Regions from separate parts of the Sphingomonas sp. LH128 genome, predicted to be linked through region 4. Evidence: riboswitches for the same ligand, from Rfam matches in the RefSeq annotation. Region 4 holds a riboswitch; each other region holds the start of a gene.
What was found. A riboswitch is a leader RNA that binds a small molecule or an ion and turns the genes downstream of it on or off. The one in region 4 is predicted to bind cobalamin.
Positions count from the first base shown of each region.

Region 1: linked by a shared signal. The riboswitch ahead of cobW (cobalamin biosynthesis protein CobW) and the one ahead of LH128_RS22125 (TonB-dependent receptor) in region 4 are both predicted to bind cobalamin.
Region 2: linked by a shared signal. The riboswitch ahead of LH128_RS04385 (DUF1852 domain-containing protein) and the one ahead of LH128_RS22125 (TonB-dependent receptor) in region 4 are both predicted to bind cobalamin.
Region 3: linked by a shared signal. The riboswitch ahead of LH128_RS29265 (TonB-dependent receptor) and the one ahead of LH128_RS22125 (TonB-dependent receptor) in region 4 are both predicted to bind cobalamin.

Region 1 covers NZ_ALVC01000176.1:24,805-28,680, forward strand. The annotation lists gene LH128_RS14975 (sensor histidine kinase) at 1-262, shown strand, start outside; gene fahA (fumarylacetoacetase) at 410-1,714, shown strand; cobalamin riboswitch at 1,754-1,995, shown strand; gene cobW (cobalamin biosynthesis protein CobW) at 2,180-3,229, shown strand; gene LH128_RS14990 (PAS-domain containing protein) at 3,356-3,876, shown strand, end outside.
Region 2 covers NZ_ALVC01000044.1:30,591-34,466, forward strand. The annotation lists gene LH128_RS04380 (methionine synthase) at 1-625, opposite strand, end outside; gene LH128_RS04385 (DUF1852 domain-containing protein) at 652-1,650, opposite strand; cobalamin riboswitch at 2,047-2,269, opposite strand; gene LH128_RS31255 (hypothetical protein) at 2,737-3,198, shown strand; gene LH128_RS04395 (DUF4198 domain-containing protein) at 3,309-3,876, opposite strand, start outside.
Region 3 covers NZ_ALVC01000502.1:1,188-5,063, reverse strand. The annotation lists gene LH128_RS29265 (TonB-dependent receptor) at 80-2,122, opposite strand; cobalamin riboswitch at 2,294-2,538, opposite strand; gene LH128_RS29260 (cold-shock protein) at 2,929-3,606, shown strand.
Region 4 covers NZ_ALVC01000307.1:8,126-12,001, reverse strand. The annotation lists gene LH128_RS22140 (AraC family transcriptional regulator) at 1-233, shown strand, start outside; gene LH128_RS22135 (sulfotransferase family protein) at 343-1,488, opposite strand; gene LH128_RS22130 (hypothetical protein) at 1,600-1,899, opposite strand; cobalamin riboswitch at 2,046-2,287, shown strand; gene LH128_RS22125 (TonB-dependent receptor) at 2,539-3,876, shown strand, end outside.

The DNA of each region.
Region 1 (3,876 bases), on a different contig from region 4:
CGCGGTGATCCGCCACGAAGGGCACTGGCGCATCGAGATCGCCGATTCCGGGCCGGGCATCCCTTCCGCCTATTTCGAGGCGATCCTCGACCCGTTCTTCCGCCTCGACGCGGCGCGGGCGCGGGACACCAAGGGCTTCGGCCTCGGCATCCCGACCGCGCACCGGCTGATGGCGCGCTTCGACGGCCAGCTCTCCTTCGCCGCCGCGCCCGAAGGCGGCCTGATCGCGCGCCTGGACGTGCCCCAGCCGCCGATGGGTTGACGAAGATCGTCGTCCCGGACTTGATCCGGGACCGCTGGCGGTCTTTAGATGCGACCTTGCTGGTCTGCGCTCATCGAAAGGTGGACTGTTCAAGGCCAGCGGTCCCGGATCAAGTCCGGGACGACGAGAGAATATGGAGAGCGACCTGTGAACTGGTGGACCATCGACGAAACCCATGACCCTGCGCGCAAAAGCTGGGTCGAAAGCGCCGACGGCCACCGCGATTTCCCGGTCCAGAACCTGGCCTTCGGTGTGTTCTCGATGGCTGAAACGCCGGGAACTCGGATCGGCGTGGCAATCGGCGACCGGATCCTCGACCTCGGCGCGCTGGCGGCGGCACGACTCATCCCGCTGAACCTCACAGAAATCTGCAGCGACGCCAGCATGGCCCGCCTGCTGGCCATTCCCGCGCAAGACCGCCGCGCCCTGCGCCATGCCCTCTCCGACCTGCTCTGCGACGAAGCCAGGCGGCCGGTCATCGAGCCCATGCTGCACCCGGTCGAAGCCTGCATGCTGCACCTGCCCACGCGCATCGGCGACTACACCGACTTCTATGTCGGTATCCATCACGCCAACAACATCGGCCGCCAGTTCCGCCCGGACAACCCGCTGCTGCCCAACTACAAGCACGTGCCGATCGGCTATCACGGCCGCGCGTCCTCGATCCGTCCCTCGGGCGTACCGGTCGTGCGACCCACCGGCCAGCGCAAGCCGCCCGAGGCCGATGCGCCGATCTTCGCGCCGACTGCAAGGCTCGACTACGAACTGGAGATGGGCGTCTGGATCGGCAGCGGCAACGACCTCGGCGAGCCCGTGCCGATCACCGATGCTGCGCAGCATATCGCCGGTTTTTGCCTGCTCAACGACTGGTCCGCGCGCGATGTGCAGGGGTGGGAATACCAGCCGCTCGGCCCGTTCCTGTCGAAGAACTTCCACTCGACGATTTCGCCATGGGTCGTCACGCCCGAAGCCCTCGCGCCCTTCCGCGCGGCCCAGCCGCCCCGACCGGAAGGCGACCCGCAGCCCCTGCCCTATCTGTCTGACGCGGATGATCAGGCCCACGGCGCGCTGGGCGTCATGCTGCAGGTCCACCTGACCACGCAGGCCATGCGCAAGGCCGGGCTTCCGCCCCATCGCCTCAGCCACGGCCCGGCGACCAACATGTACTGGACGGTGAACCAGATGGTCGCGCACCATGCATCCAACGGCTGCAACCTGACGCCCGGCGACCTGCTCGGCACCGGCACGATTTCCGCTCCCGAGCGAGAGGGTTTCGGCAGCCTCATGGAATTGTCGCAGGGCGGCAAGTCGCCCCTCACCTTGGCCAGTGGCGAGACCCGCACGTTCCTGGAGGACGGCGACGAAATCTCCATCACCGCCACCGCCGCCGCTGACGGCTTCGTTTCCATCGGTTTCGGAGAATGCCGCGCCCGCATCCTTCCGGCACGCTGAAACCAACACTTGCGCCCACCCCTGCCTCCCGGTATCCGCCGGGAACAAGATCGCGCCGGTGCCCCGCAAGGGGCTTAAAAGGGAAGGCGGTGGGAACGGTTCGCCGTTCGAATCCGCAGCTGTCCCTGCAACTGTAAGCGGCGAGCGCGATGCACATCGCCTGTCCCCAGCGGGACGGGCAGCCACTGAGGCCGGACGCTGCGACATGCGAGGCTTCGGGAAGGCCGTGCATCAAGCTGTGACCCGCGAGCCAGGAGACCTGCCGGCGTCTGGTCGCTCTTGCCTTGGTCCAGGGGATGGCCGCGGCACGGTTCACCGTCTGAGCGACGACACGCATGCGGCCCGGGGCCGCGGCGGAGCAGGTCGCCGGGCGTCTTCGCGCCTGTCCGTCGCCCCTGCCCCGCGCCGGCGCGAAAGCGCCGGTACGCCCCGCCGCGAGAAGTCGCCGGCGCGGGAGTGAGACCCTTGAGCAAAGTACCCACCACCGTCATCACCGGCTTCCTCGGCGCGGGCAAGACCACGCTGATCCGCCACCTTTTGCAGAACGCCAAGGGCCGCCGCCTCGCCCTCGTCATCAACGAGTTCGGCGACGTCGGCGTCGACAGCGAACTGGTCAAGGGCTGCAATGACGAGGCCTGCCCCGAGGACGATATCCTTGAACTCGCCAACGGCTGTATCTGCTGCACCGTGGCCGACGACTTCCTGCCGACGATGCAGAAGCTGCTCGACCGCGAGACCCCGCCCGACCACATCATCATCGAGACGTCGGGCCTCGCGCTGCCCAAGCCACTGGTCAAGGCCTTCCAGTGGCCGGACATCCGCACCCGCGCGACAGTGGACGGCGTGATCGCCCTGATCGACGCCGATGCCGTCGCCGCCGGTCGCTTCGCTACGGACGAAGAGGCACTTGCCGCCGCCCGCGCCGCCGATCCCAACCTCGACCACGACAGCCCGCTCGAGGAACTGTTCGAGGAACAGTTGGGCTGCGCCGACATGGTGGTGCTCAACAAGACCGACCTCGTCGATGCGGCCGTGCTGGCCGAAGTCGAGAAGACCGTCGCCGCCGAGACGCGCCCCGGCGTCAAGATCGTGCGCGCGGACCACGGCGCGGTCGACATCGCCGCGCTGCTCGGCATCGTCGCGGCGGCCGAGGACGACCTCGACAGCCGCAAGTCGCATATCGACGGCCTCGACGACGATCACGACCATGACGACTTCGACACCTTCATCCTGAACGGCGGCGAAGTGGCCGATATCGACGCGCTGCTGGTAGGCCTGAAGGAACAGATCGCCGCGCACGACGTGCTGCGCGTGAAGGGCATGGTCGCGCTGGCGGGCAAGCCCAGCCGCCTCGTCCTGCAGGGCGTCGGCCCGCGCATCCAGCACTTCTTCGACCGCGCCTGGAAGGCCGAAGAGCCCCGCCGCACGCAGTTGGTGGTGATCGGCCAGAAGGGGCTGGACCGCGCGGCCATCGAAGCCGCGCTGGCGGGTGTGCTAGGTTCGGTCCCGGCGTAAGCACAACCATGTACCCCAACCTTCGTCATTGCGAGCGTAGCGCGGCAATCCAGAGCCGCGCAAACCGCCCTGGATTGCTTCGCTGCGCTCGCAATGGCGAAGGGGGTGTGAGGTCGGGAGACGATCATGGCCCTGACTGACCCCGAAACCCGCGACACCGAAACCGCCCGCCTGCGCGCCCGCATCGCGCAGCTGGAGAAGATCAACGCCGCGCTGATGGACCGCGTGGAGCGCTCCACCGACATGCAGGGCGGGGCGTTCTCGATGTTCGAGACGGCGATCTCGCTCGACGCCATGGTGCGCGACCGCACCGGCGCGCTGGAGGTGGCGCTGGAGCGGCTCAACACGGTCAATGCGCAGCTCGCCGCCGCTCATGGCGATGCCACCGCCGCCCGCGTGATGCTGCGCGATGCCATTGAATCGCTGTCGGACGGCTTCGCGCTGTTCGATGCGGAAGACCGTATGGTCCTGTGCAACCGCGCTTACCTGAAGATCTTTCCCAATTTCGAAGGCGTGCAGGGCGATGCGCCCGAATTCGCCGAACTCGCCAGCCGCCTCGCGCAGACCGGCGCCACCATGGGCTCGCGCATGGCACCCGAGCGCTGGCTCAAGGACCGCATGGCGCAGCATCAGCGGGCGCAGGGCGC
Region 2 (3,876 bases), on a different contig from region 4:
CCGTTTCGCATTTCAGCCCTTCGGCAGCCCTCTCCAGCGTGGCGATCCCCCAGTCGTTGGCCTCTTCGAAGAAGACGTTGAACGCGGGCTCGTCGAACTGGATAATGTCGATGCCTGCCGCCTCCAGTTCCCTGGCCTCCTGGTTGAGGATCGTGGCGAATTCCCAGGCCAGCTTTTCCCGGCTGCGGTAATGGGCATCGTAGAGCGTATCGATCATCGTCATCGGGCCGGGCAGCGTCCATTTGATGGGCTGATCGGTCTGCGTGCGCAGATACCGGGCATCATCGACGAAGACCGGCTGCGGGCGGGCGACCGCGCCGACGACCGTAGGCACGCTCGCATCGTAGCGATTGCGGATCCTGACCGTCTCACGCTTCTCGAAATCGACGCCGCTCAGGTGCTCGATGAATGTCGTAACGAAGTGCTGGCGGGTCTGTTCGCCATCGCCGACGATGTCGATCCCGGCCTGCCGCTGATCGTCCACGGCCAGGCGCAGCGCATCGTGCTTGCCGGCGACCAGTTCCTCGCCTTCCAGCTTCCAGGGCGACCAGAGTTTCTCGGGCTCGGCCAGCCAAGAGGGCTTGGGCAGACTGCCAGCGGTCAAAGTGGGCAACAGTGTTTTCATGTTGGATGACCTTGTGTGCTGTCTTGTCAAAGGATGTGGCTGGCGGCGTAGCCGGCGGACCAGCGGTCCAGATCGGCCTGGTACGGCCGGATGAAGTGCTCTTGCGCAAACCGGCCCTGCTCGATGGCGAGGCGGCTGCGCTCTTCGCGGTCGTAGACGATCCGGGTGGACGAGAAGTCCTGATGGTTCAGGCTGGGCCGGAAGCATTTCCCCGCAGCCGAATTGGCGTTGTAGATTTCGGGCCGGTAGATCCTCTGGAACGATTCCATCGTGCTGATCGTGCCGATCAGTTCGAGGCTGGTGTAATCGCTTGCCAGATCGCCGGTGAAATAGAACGCCATCGGCGCGACACTGCCCCGAGGCATGAAGTAGCGCGCCTGCAGGCCCATCTTCGCGAAGTATTCGTCGGTGGAGGAGAACGCGCTCTGCCGGTACTCGATCCCCAGGATCGGGTGGCGGTTTTCCGTGCGATGGTAGGTCTGGCTGCTCGAGACACTCAGGCAGATGACCGGAGGCTTCGCGAAATTGTCCCGGTATGTAGGCGAGGCCAGGAAGTGCCGGAACAGGTTGCCGTGCAGATCGCCGAAGCCCTCCGGCGTCGCGAACGTAGACCGTCCCTTGTTATGCTCGGCCAGCAGCACGCTGAAGTCGTAATCGCGCACGTAGGACGAGAAATTGTTCCCGGCGATCCCGGCGATGCACGTATCGGTCTTTCGGTCGATGATGCTCGGCTTCAGGATCTCGATCATCGGGAAGGCATCGCCGCCATCGCCCGCAGCAACATGCATCTCGACCGAGACGATATCGAGCTCGACCCGGTAGCGGTCACCCTCGGGATTGTCCCAATCCGCCAGATCGTTGCAGCGGTTGTCGATCATCCTGAGGGCAGCCTGCAGGTTTTCCTGGCGGTGCTCGCCTCTGGCCAGATTGGCGAAGTTCGTCGTGATCCGCGTGTTGTCGGAGGGGCGATAATTCTCGTCGAAGCGAATGCTGCTGATGGAGAATGTGAGATCGTCGTCTGTCATGGCCGGTTGTCCTGAAGATCGCCTGATCGTGGGCGCCAGCGGCGCGCCGGAAGCGATACGGGTGAGGCGAGGGCGTGGGAATGTCGGGTTGGCGTGTGTTGCGGGCATGCACGGTGTCCTGCGGTCCGGCGCGAACGCCGTCCGTCGTTGTGGTTCGGGAATGGGTCTGGATTTGCGGCGCGCCGCGTCAGGCGGGGCTCAGCCCGATGACACGGCGCGCGGGCGCATTCGTCGATTTGCGAAGGGGCGGGACAGGATTGCAAACATCGACCGATCACCTGCTTTGGCCGGGCGGAAGGATCGAAGGAAGAACGCGCAAAGTAGGAGCGGCCCACACGGCGGATAGACTGCGGGCCACGCTTCAAGCGCGATCCACCGGAGGAACCCCCGTCCGAGGAACGTTATGGCGCCGAAGGCAGGTCTCCTGGCTTGCGGGTCATTGCGGCGGTTCCGGCCTTCCCGAGCCTTGTGCAAGGCTCAGTGACACGAAATGGAACCGCCACTCGCCACTTACAGTTGCGGGGGCAGCGCCGGACTCTGCCCCGAAGGGCACCACCGGCTTCCCGTCTTAGCCCCGCCGTCATGCCTGAAGCGGGGAACCTCGACACGCTCTCTCAACACCATCGCCAGCCAACTGTCAACCATCATATAAAGATATCTTTATATGATGGTTTCGATGTGAGGCTATTCCGTCAGCGACGCAGTCCGCGCTCGTACTTGGCCGAGGAGCGGTACACGTGAGGAAAGGCTGGAAAGCTCCTCGAGAACCTGCAAAACTATGATGGTTTCTTGATCTGAACATCGCGGTCGCCGCTGCGGCATTGCTGATTGGCAAGATCTGGAAATGCTCAAGCAGGTTCGCCGTCACAGCGGTGATCCTCAAGTCCATGGAGCAGACGTGACCGGGGACGCCGTGCAGGTGACCGGGCATCAGGCCGCCGCTCAACGACGTGCGGGTCTTCTCCGTCAAGGGTTCGTTCGACTGCCATGTCTGCCGCAATGCAACTGTCCCCCCATGGCGGTTACTGTGGGTACGCGCCTGCACACTCTCGTCTCGCCCGCATATCTGCAGAACTGCGCTGGCGCGTGGACGGCGATGGATGGCGACTGTCCTTCGGGCGATGTTTTGAGGATCATGTTGCCTTGGGTTTGCGAAGGGGGCAGGCGAAGCGTTTCGTACGTGCCGCGTTCTGGCCGCGTGCGCGGATCGAGTGGCGTGCGCTGAACGAGGCGTTCGTCATCTTGGCGCCTGACTGCGGACCCGATTCAGTCGATCTGGCTGATCTGATGGGCCGTCTGGTCGAACTGGCCAAACGACCGCTTACGCCTAAGGAACTTCTTGCGGTGCTGCCGCTCACCAACAAGGAACGCGTGCGCTGGACCAAGGACGGTCGTCTTACCCCCAGTGGATCCGTGAGTATCCGTAAGGGGCAGATCGTATCGGTGCCGACCTATTCGGTATCGCAGGTTGAGCGCCTGCTGGGCGCTCCTCAGGTCATTTGCGACTGGCGCGAAGAAGATGCGCGTCTGGGCAAGGATGGCCACTGACGCCAGCGTCTCGCAATGCCACATTCTCCATGCTCACTGGTTGTCGCCGGTAAGCACGCAAACGAGATCCAACCGCCCGACCATGACGGTCGAGCGGCCGGACGCAAGTATCATTCCGGCTTGTGTTCCAGCGTGAAGCTGAGCGTCGCCGTGAGTTCGACATTGCGGTACTTGGTCGGGTTGTCGCTAGGTCCGTTATAGACGGCATGAATGACATTGAGGCCTTGGTTACGCACGACGAGCGTTACGGTGCCGTCGGTGCCGGTCACGACCTCCTTCGCGTCCGGGTCATTCACGAAGTCAGCGATGAGATGGGCCCCGGCCACCGGCTGCCCCTGGAAGAGAACCTTGTACTTCAGCTTCTGCCCCAGCAGCTTCGGGATCGGGCCTACCGGCACGATCTGAAGCGTCTGGCCGGGCAACGCCGGTATGCTGCCCATCAGTTTGCCCTGGATCCGCACTGCATACTTGATGTTGTTGGTCGAGATTTCGGCGCCGGGCATCTCGTCGAGGCCCTTCTTTTCGTACTCGCCGCCCTTCATGCGCGACCACACGCCGTTCTGCAGAACGGCGGTGACGAAGGCGGGTTTGACTTCGGTTTCGACGAGCATGGCGAGGCCCGAGACCCGGTGCGACGCCTTGATCGACGTGCCCTCGGCATCAAAGGCGGCGACCGTG
Region 3 (3,876 bases), on a different contig from region 4:
CGCATCCCCGGATCATGGCCCGGATAAGCGGCAACCGACGGCCTGTCCCGTCGAATGACGGGACAGGCCGTGCTGGTGATCAGAACGTGTAGCGTGCGCCGATCTTGAACGTGCGTGGTTCGATCACGCGGCTGAGACGTCCCTCGACCGGGCCATTGGTGTCGAACGCCGGGATGTAGGACTCGTAGTAGTACGCGATGTCCTTGTCGTGGCTGTCGAAGATGTTCAGCACTTCGCCGTAGATCTCGATCTTGCGGCCCTTCCATGCGGCGCGGGCTTTTACGATCGTGCTGCCTTTGTCGCGCAGCGAGTTGTCCTCGATCAGCGGGTAGGGGCCGAGATGCCGGACGCGCACGCTCGCCTCCCACGGATCGAGCACGATCGCCGCGCCGGCGGAGACCGCGTTCTCGACCGCGTTGGGAATGCGATCTCCGTTGTCGTAGCGCGAGTGGCTGGCGACATAGCTGCCATCGAGCGCCAGCCACGGCAGCGGGCGCCAGAACCCGACCACCTCGTAGCCATGACGCTTGCTGGCGCCGGTCGGCTCCACCGCGTTGGAATCGCCGACGAAGCGCAGTTCGCTGCCCACGTCGAGCCACCAGTACGTCGCGGTCAGTGAGACGGTGCCCAGTTGCAGGCGCCCGCCCAGTTCCTTGCCGGTGCCGCGCACCAGAACGGGCACGGGCGATTCCACGTTCACCGCACCGCGCACGTCGTTGGAATGGAAGCCGCGGCCCCAGTTGGCATAGACTTCGAACTGCGGGACGATCTCATAGGCTGCCGATACCTTGGGTGAGACGATCGAATCGTGTCCGCTGCCGGTTCCCAGTTCGGTCGCCATGGCGTCGCGCGCGCGAACGGCGTAGTGGTAGTAATCGCCTCGCAGGCCTCCGGTTAGCCTGAGGCCGGGCACCGGCTTCCAGGTCGCTTCGCCAAAGAGCGCGCCGGACAGTTCCTCGACGTGGTATCGACCCAGCGAGGACAAAAAGGCGCGGGTCTCGGTGCGATTCACCCCGACGTTGCCGATGTGATCGTAGCGGTTTTCAGTGCCCATGCTCAGTTGCAGCGTCGAGCCCACAGCCCATTGCTTGCGCGCGGTGATACCCACGACCCAGCGCTTGTCGAACTGGTCGATCTGCGCGCTGGTGCCGTCCGGATCGGCATAAGTTGGGTTCGAATACATGTTCCAGTCGTAGTACTGGGCATAGACATTAGCGCTCCAGTTCGGCTGTCGCACCGCGACGTTGCCGACGAAGCGCGTTGTGCGGCCACGCGCCGAAGGATCGGGGGAGCAGAATTCGTCAGGGCACAGCGCACTGCCGATGATCCGCTCGGGGATCTGCTCGGTCGGCCGCCAAGTGGCGTGGTAGGCGTGGAGCGATGCTTCGACGGTGCCTTCGCCAGCGGACGCGATGTACTTCGCAAAGCCGGAGTAATGCCGCAGATGCTCGGCCTCCTGCCAGGGACCATCATAGCGCTTGGCCTGCCCCACCAGCGTGAGACTGCCACCCGCCACATCCTTGATGGTGCCACCGGCGGCCAGCCGCCCCGACTTGTACGATCCCCCCTCTACCGAGATCCACGGGCGGTCGAACCCATCGATGGTCGTCATGTAGGCCGCGCCGGCCAGTGCGAAGTCGCCGCCATCTGCGCGGTACGGCCCCTTGCGGAAATCTTCGCGGGCGACGATCTCGGGGATCAGGCCGTTGAGATCGAGATAGCCTTGGCCATGCCCGTGGCTGCGCAGGTTCATCTGCACGCCATCTATATAAGTCGTGAAGTCGGTGCCGTGATCGAGGTTGAAGCCGCGCAGGAAGTACTGGTTGGCCTTGCCGCTGCCCGAATGCTGCGCCGCTACCATGCCGGGCACCGCCTCAAGCAGTTCGGCGACCCGCAGAAGCGGACGGACCAGCAGGTCGGAACCGCCGACGCTGCCCTCGCTGGCGGCATGGGCGGTGCCGATCTTGGCCTCGCCGCGTCCGAACACCACGATTTCGCCGGAACCGCCATCCGCGCCGCCGGCGGGTGCCTCTTCGGCGCAGGCGGGCATCGTCGCCAGCGCCATTGCGGTACCTGCCACGATGCGCACCAGCGCAGCGCTTTTCATCAAATTCATCATCATTCCCCCCGACGCCTGCGACTGGGTGGGAGGCTTGCCGCCATCAAGACGGTCGACGCGCGCCGGCGGTCGGACGCCGCGGGCGACCGTCTGCGCGAACCGATGCGGCCTCCACCGCTGGTTCGTCGCTCGAACGGAATGATTCCGGGCCTTGGCCACCCCCTGGACCACGGCATGAGCGACCAGACGCAGGCAGGTCTCCTGGCTCACGGGTCAATGCGACGATGCAAGGCCTTCCCAGGCCTCGCATGTTGCAGCGTCCGGCCCAGTGACTGGCGGCAGGAACCTTTGTCCCACCGCACATATGCATCGCGCTCACCGCTTACAGTTGCAGGGACAGCCTCGGATTCGAAGGGCATGCCTTCTCACCGTGTTCCCTTTTAAGCCTCTTTCGAGGCACCAGCGCGATCTTGTCTGCACCAATGAAGGGCAGATATGGCGCGCTATCTCAAACGGTTTCACGGCACAAGCCTGTCTGTATGGCGTCCAGGTACGGCCTGTATCCTGAACTCCCGACTAGCGATGCCAGGGCTGACGGGCCGCTCCGGGGAGCAAAATTTGCTTCCGAGCGCCTGGCAAGGGTCGGCGACGGCCGGATCGATTGTCGAATTGCGTGAAATTTCGGTCATCGCTGTGCTAAAGTCGCCTCCGTGCCATGCATCGCAGCCGATCGCAGAACTCTGGTCGCCAAGACGTCGTTGCGCTGCTATCGCCTTTCATCCTGCACCCTGAAACGGGTTCTGCGGCCTTGCGTGCTACGTTCACTCGCGAGGATAGGTTTCTCGGACTTAGCTTAAGGTACTTAAAAGATGACATTCGACAGGGGAAATCGCGGCCAAGGTCGCGACCGGTTCGGCGGCGGCGATGATCGTTGGGGCGGCGGCAACGATCGCTTTGGCGGTGGTGACCGCTTCGGTGGCGGCCAGCGTGGCGGCTTCGGCGGATCGCGAGGCGGCGGTTTTGGCGGTGGCGGTGGCGGTTCGCGCGGCGGCCCGGGCCAGGTTGTCGGTCAGGGCCGTGGGACGGTCAAGTTCTTCAACCCCGACAAGGGTTTCGGCTTCATCCAGCTTGAAGGCGGCGGCGACGATGCATTCGTGCACATCAGCGCCGTGCAGTCCGCCGGCCTCGAAACGCTGGCGGAAGGTCAGCAGCTGGAATTCCAGCTGGTCGAGCGAGGCGGCAAGATTTCCGCTTCCGAACTGACCATCGTGGGAGAGGTCATCGTTGCCGAACGTCGCGAGCGAAGTGCCGCACCTGTTCAGAATCAGTCCACTGGCGAGAAGGCCACCGGCACCGTCAAGTTCTTCAATAGCATGAAGGGCTTCGGCTTCATCGTCCGCGATGACGGCCAGCCCGATGCGTTCGTGCATATCAGCGCCGTCGAGCGCTCCGGTCTGCATGGCCTTTCGGAAGGCGATCAACTCGAATTCGAAATCGAGATCGATCGCCGGGGCAAGGCGTCGGCCGTGAATCTGGTCCAGCGCTGACTGATCTGGCCATGGCTGCCGCAGGAGGTCATGGCCTCATCTCGGGCTTTCCTCGATCGCATCGCGATCGGCGACGGACATCGAGCGGCTTATGTCGAAGGCCTTGATCAAAGCTGCCTTCGACAGGCCGACTGCGGGACGAGGGACGTGTTTCCTTGATTCGAACGTGCAGCATGCGGGCGGACCAGCTTCCTCCTGGAACCGATGTCCGGCCGCATTGCTTGAACCTTAGACCTGAAGTGGTTCATCCCTGCCTGTAGGCCGCCCTTC
Region 4 (3,876 bases):
GACTGAAGCAGGAGGGCACCAGCTTCCAGGCGGTCAAGGACGATGTCCGCCGCGATCTGGCGCTGTACTACCTGCAGCAGACCGGTATCGATTTCCGCGGCATTTCCGAGAAGCTGGGGTTCGCGGAACAGGCAGTATTCTCCCGCAGCTGCAGGCGCTGGTTCGGCCAGTCGCCCACGCAGTTGCGCAGCCTACGCGCATCCGTCTCCAACATATCACCGTCATTACCGTGAAGTGGGAACCCATCTCCTGACGGCGCCTGTTGCACGATCGTCAGATGGGTCCCCGCCTTCGCGGGGATGACGAAGCAGGGTCAGGTGACGATGCCTTCACCCGTATCGATCACGCCCGCACCGCGATCTCGTACTGCTCGATATAGTCGCGAAAGTGCTCGCGGACGCCTTCGCGGCTGAGGCCGAATTCGGCCAGGTCATATTCGTGCTTGCCGTGCTTGCCCTTGGGGTTTGCAGCCAGGTAGGCTTCCATGGCTGCGCGGGCTTGCGGCGTGAAAGGCTCGTCGAACCTTTCGTAGATGCCCTGCGCCGTGGCGAGCGGGTCGCGCACCAGATCGCGATACTGCACGTCGAAGATCGCATCGTGCCCGTGCTTCGCACGAAAGGCGTTCGACCGCGCGATCATCAGGTCGAACGTCTCCAACAGATTCTCTCCGATGGCCCGAAGATCGACCTGATCGCTGTACATCCGCCGCACTTCCTTGACGAGGCTGCAGGCCGAGCCCAGCACTTCGACCGGATCGCGGTGCGTCATGACCAGTTGCGCGTCAGGAAACTCGGCCGTCAGGGCATCGAGGAACAACGGGTGCCAGGGGTTCTTGAGCGTCCAGCGCCCCGGGGCATTGGCCTGAAGCAGCTGCAGCAGCCGCTTTTCGTAGCGGAAGGCGGGCGCGTAGTCGGCCTCGTCCAGGAACCAGCGGTGGTAGCCCGGAATGTCCGCCTGGGAATCGTAGAGCTGCGCGCAGAACGACGGCGCCATGGCGAACTGGCACTCGGTCGGGCTGTCGGCCTCCTCGTAATGGATCGCGGCGATCTGCGGCGCGTACTTCAGCCCCTGCAGCGTTCGCGTCTGGCAGGCATCGTGACGGGGACCGGCGTGAAGTTCCTGCACCAGCGGCGGCGGCACCGAATCGAACGCTTCCCAGCGCAGGAACGCGCGGCGCGCCGGGTCGGCTTCCAGCAGGTTGATCGCCAGCGTGGTGCCGGTACGCGGAAGGCCGAAGACAAACAGCGGCTTCTCGACCGGGCGCTCCAGAAGTTCGGGGTGGCGCGCCAGCCAGTCCTCCACGCGCATCCGGTTCGCCATCGCGGCCACCAGTGCATCGACCGATCGCGCCATGCCCGCTTCGGTGAATCTGGCTTCGTCCTCGTAGGACTTCAGCAACACGCCAAGCCCTTCGAGGATCGCGGGATCGCCGAAGTCGCTCAATCCGGTCCGTTCGCTTGCCGCTGCGACGATGTCCTGCGCCTGCATGTCTTCTCCCTCATCCCGTGCCGCGTCATCGCGCGGCGTTCGGAGGGGATCATGAAGACATGGGGCACACTTTAGAAGCTACCCGCCGATCACCTTGGCGATATCGGGCGATCAGACCGAAAGGATCAGGGAATCGTCGCTGCGCGGGGGCGTACCGTCGTAGGAGGGCAGAGGCTCGAAGTGCTCGTTCAGCAGTTCCATCGACGAGAGGCCCGCCAGCTTGAACTGGCCGAGACCCGGCTCCTCGTCGCTGCGGCGTGCCTTCGCGGGGTTCATGGCACTGACGACAAGATCGCCGTGCCTTTCGAACAGCATGTGCGGGGCAAGCGTGATCGTGTTGCCGTTGTAACGCGCCGTCACGAACTTTCGCGTGGCTATGGCTTCCATCAGGGTGAGTCGTGGATCAGTCATCGGCACCGCAAATTGCACGGGTTGCCCAAAATGAAAAGCAAGGTTGCAACCGAAAACTCGCAGGACGGGCTTTCGGAAGGCCCCACGCGAACGGCTTGCAAATCGTGCGCGCAGCGAATAATCCCCCGCCCGTCCCTCCGAAAAGGGGGACACGATCGCGTTGGTGCCTTCCGAAAGGGGCTTAAAAGGGAACGCGGTGAGAGGGGCTACCCCTCGAAGCCGAGGCTGTCCCTGCAACTGTAAGCGGTGAGCGCGATGCATATCGCGGCAGGCCAATGTGCCCTGCCGCAGCCACTGGGCCGGACGCTAACTCCTGCGAGGCCTGGGAAGGCCGTGCATCGCGTGACGACCCGTAAGCCAGGAGACCTGCCAGCGTCCGGTCGCTCTTGCCTTGGTCCAGGGGATGGCCGCGGCACGGTGTACTCCGTCTGAGCGACGAACTTGCGGCCAGGCCGCAACGGTGGGTTTCGCCGGTCGCTCGTTCGCGCCCGGATTCCGCCGCTGCACCCGTGCGGGGGGACACCCCTCTCGCGGGAACCTGTCCGTTCGACTGGGAAACGCAACGGGGGTTACAACATGAATACGAGATCGCTTCTTTCCGGCCTGATTGCTTCGGGCGCGTCATTCTGCATGCTTGGCATGTCCGCGACTTCGGCTGAGGCGCAGGAAGCCGCCGAGACGGCGCCGGAGAATGCCAATAACACGGATGCGGGCAACATCGTCGTCACCGCGCGCAAGGCGGGTGTCCTGCAACTCGGCCAGCAGGCCGACGCCTCCAGCCGCCTCGGCCTCACGCCGATGCAGACGCCGGCCAGCGTCGACGTCATCACCAGGGAGATGATCCGCAGCCTGGGCGACCGCACCGTGGTTGCCGCAGCCGCGCGCGCACCGGGGCTCATCAACAACAGCTCGGCCTTCGGTTACTCGCTGAGTTCGCGCGGGTTCACCGGCTACACCTCGGTGATGCAGCTCTACGACGGGATGCGCGTCTACACGACGACCACGCAGACCTTCCCCGCCGACCCGTGGATGGCCGAGCGGATCGAGGTCCTGCGCGGTGCGGCGTCGGTCCTCTATGGAGAGGGCGGCATCGGCGGCGCGATCAACGTCGTGCGCAAGAAGCCCAATACCGAGCAGTTCGAAGGCGAGGTCCGTCTCAGCGGCGGTTCATTCGATACTTATGCGGCGGCGGGCGGGATCGGCGGGCCGATCGGAGACAGGCTCTCGTACCGCGTCGATCTCAGCTACAACCGTTCGGACGGGTGGATGGAGCGCGGGCAATCGCGCAGTCTTGCGCTTTCGGCGGCGCTGCGCTGGCAGGCGCGCGACGACCTCGTGCTGACGCTGACGCACGACCGCGCCGACCTCGACCCGACGATCTGGTACGGCACTCCGCTGCGAGACGGCAAGCTGGTGCGGGACATCCGCAAGAAGAACTACAACATCGCCGACCGCTCGCTGCGTTTCGACGATGCCTGGACCCAGGCCAAGGCCGAATGGACACCGGCCGAGGGGGTGACGATCACCAACGTCGCCTACTACCTCACCGGCTTCAAGCACTGGCGCAATGCCGAGGGCTATGCCTGGTCCGGCGACCAGATCCGCCGCTCGAGCTATCTGGAGATTGTCTACAAGACGAAGCAGTGGGGCGACCGCTTCAACGCGGTGTTCGATCATACGCTGCTGGGCATGGACCACCGCCTGAGCCTGGGCGGCGAGTACAACACCGGCTCGCTGCTGCGCACCGACAGTTCGCCCAACAGCCGCTTCGACCTCGTCGATCCTTACGACTATACGCCGGGCACGTTCCTCGACGGCACATTCGGCACCCGCTACAAGTACAAGACCGATGTGCAGCAATGGGCGCTGTTCGGCGAAAGCCGGCTCTCGCTGTCCGACCGGCTCTCGCTGGTGACGGGGCTGCGCTACGATCGCCCGAAGACCGAGCGGCACGATGCCCTCGATCCGGCGGCGGAC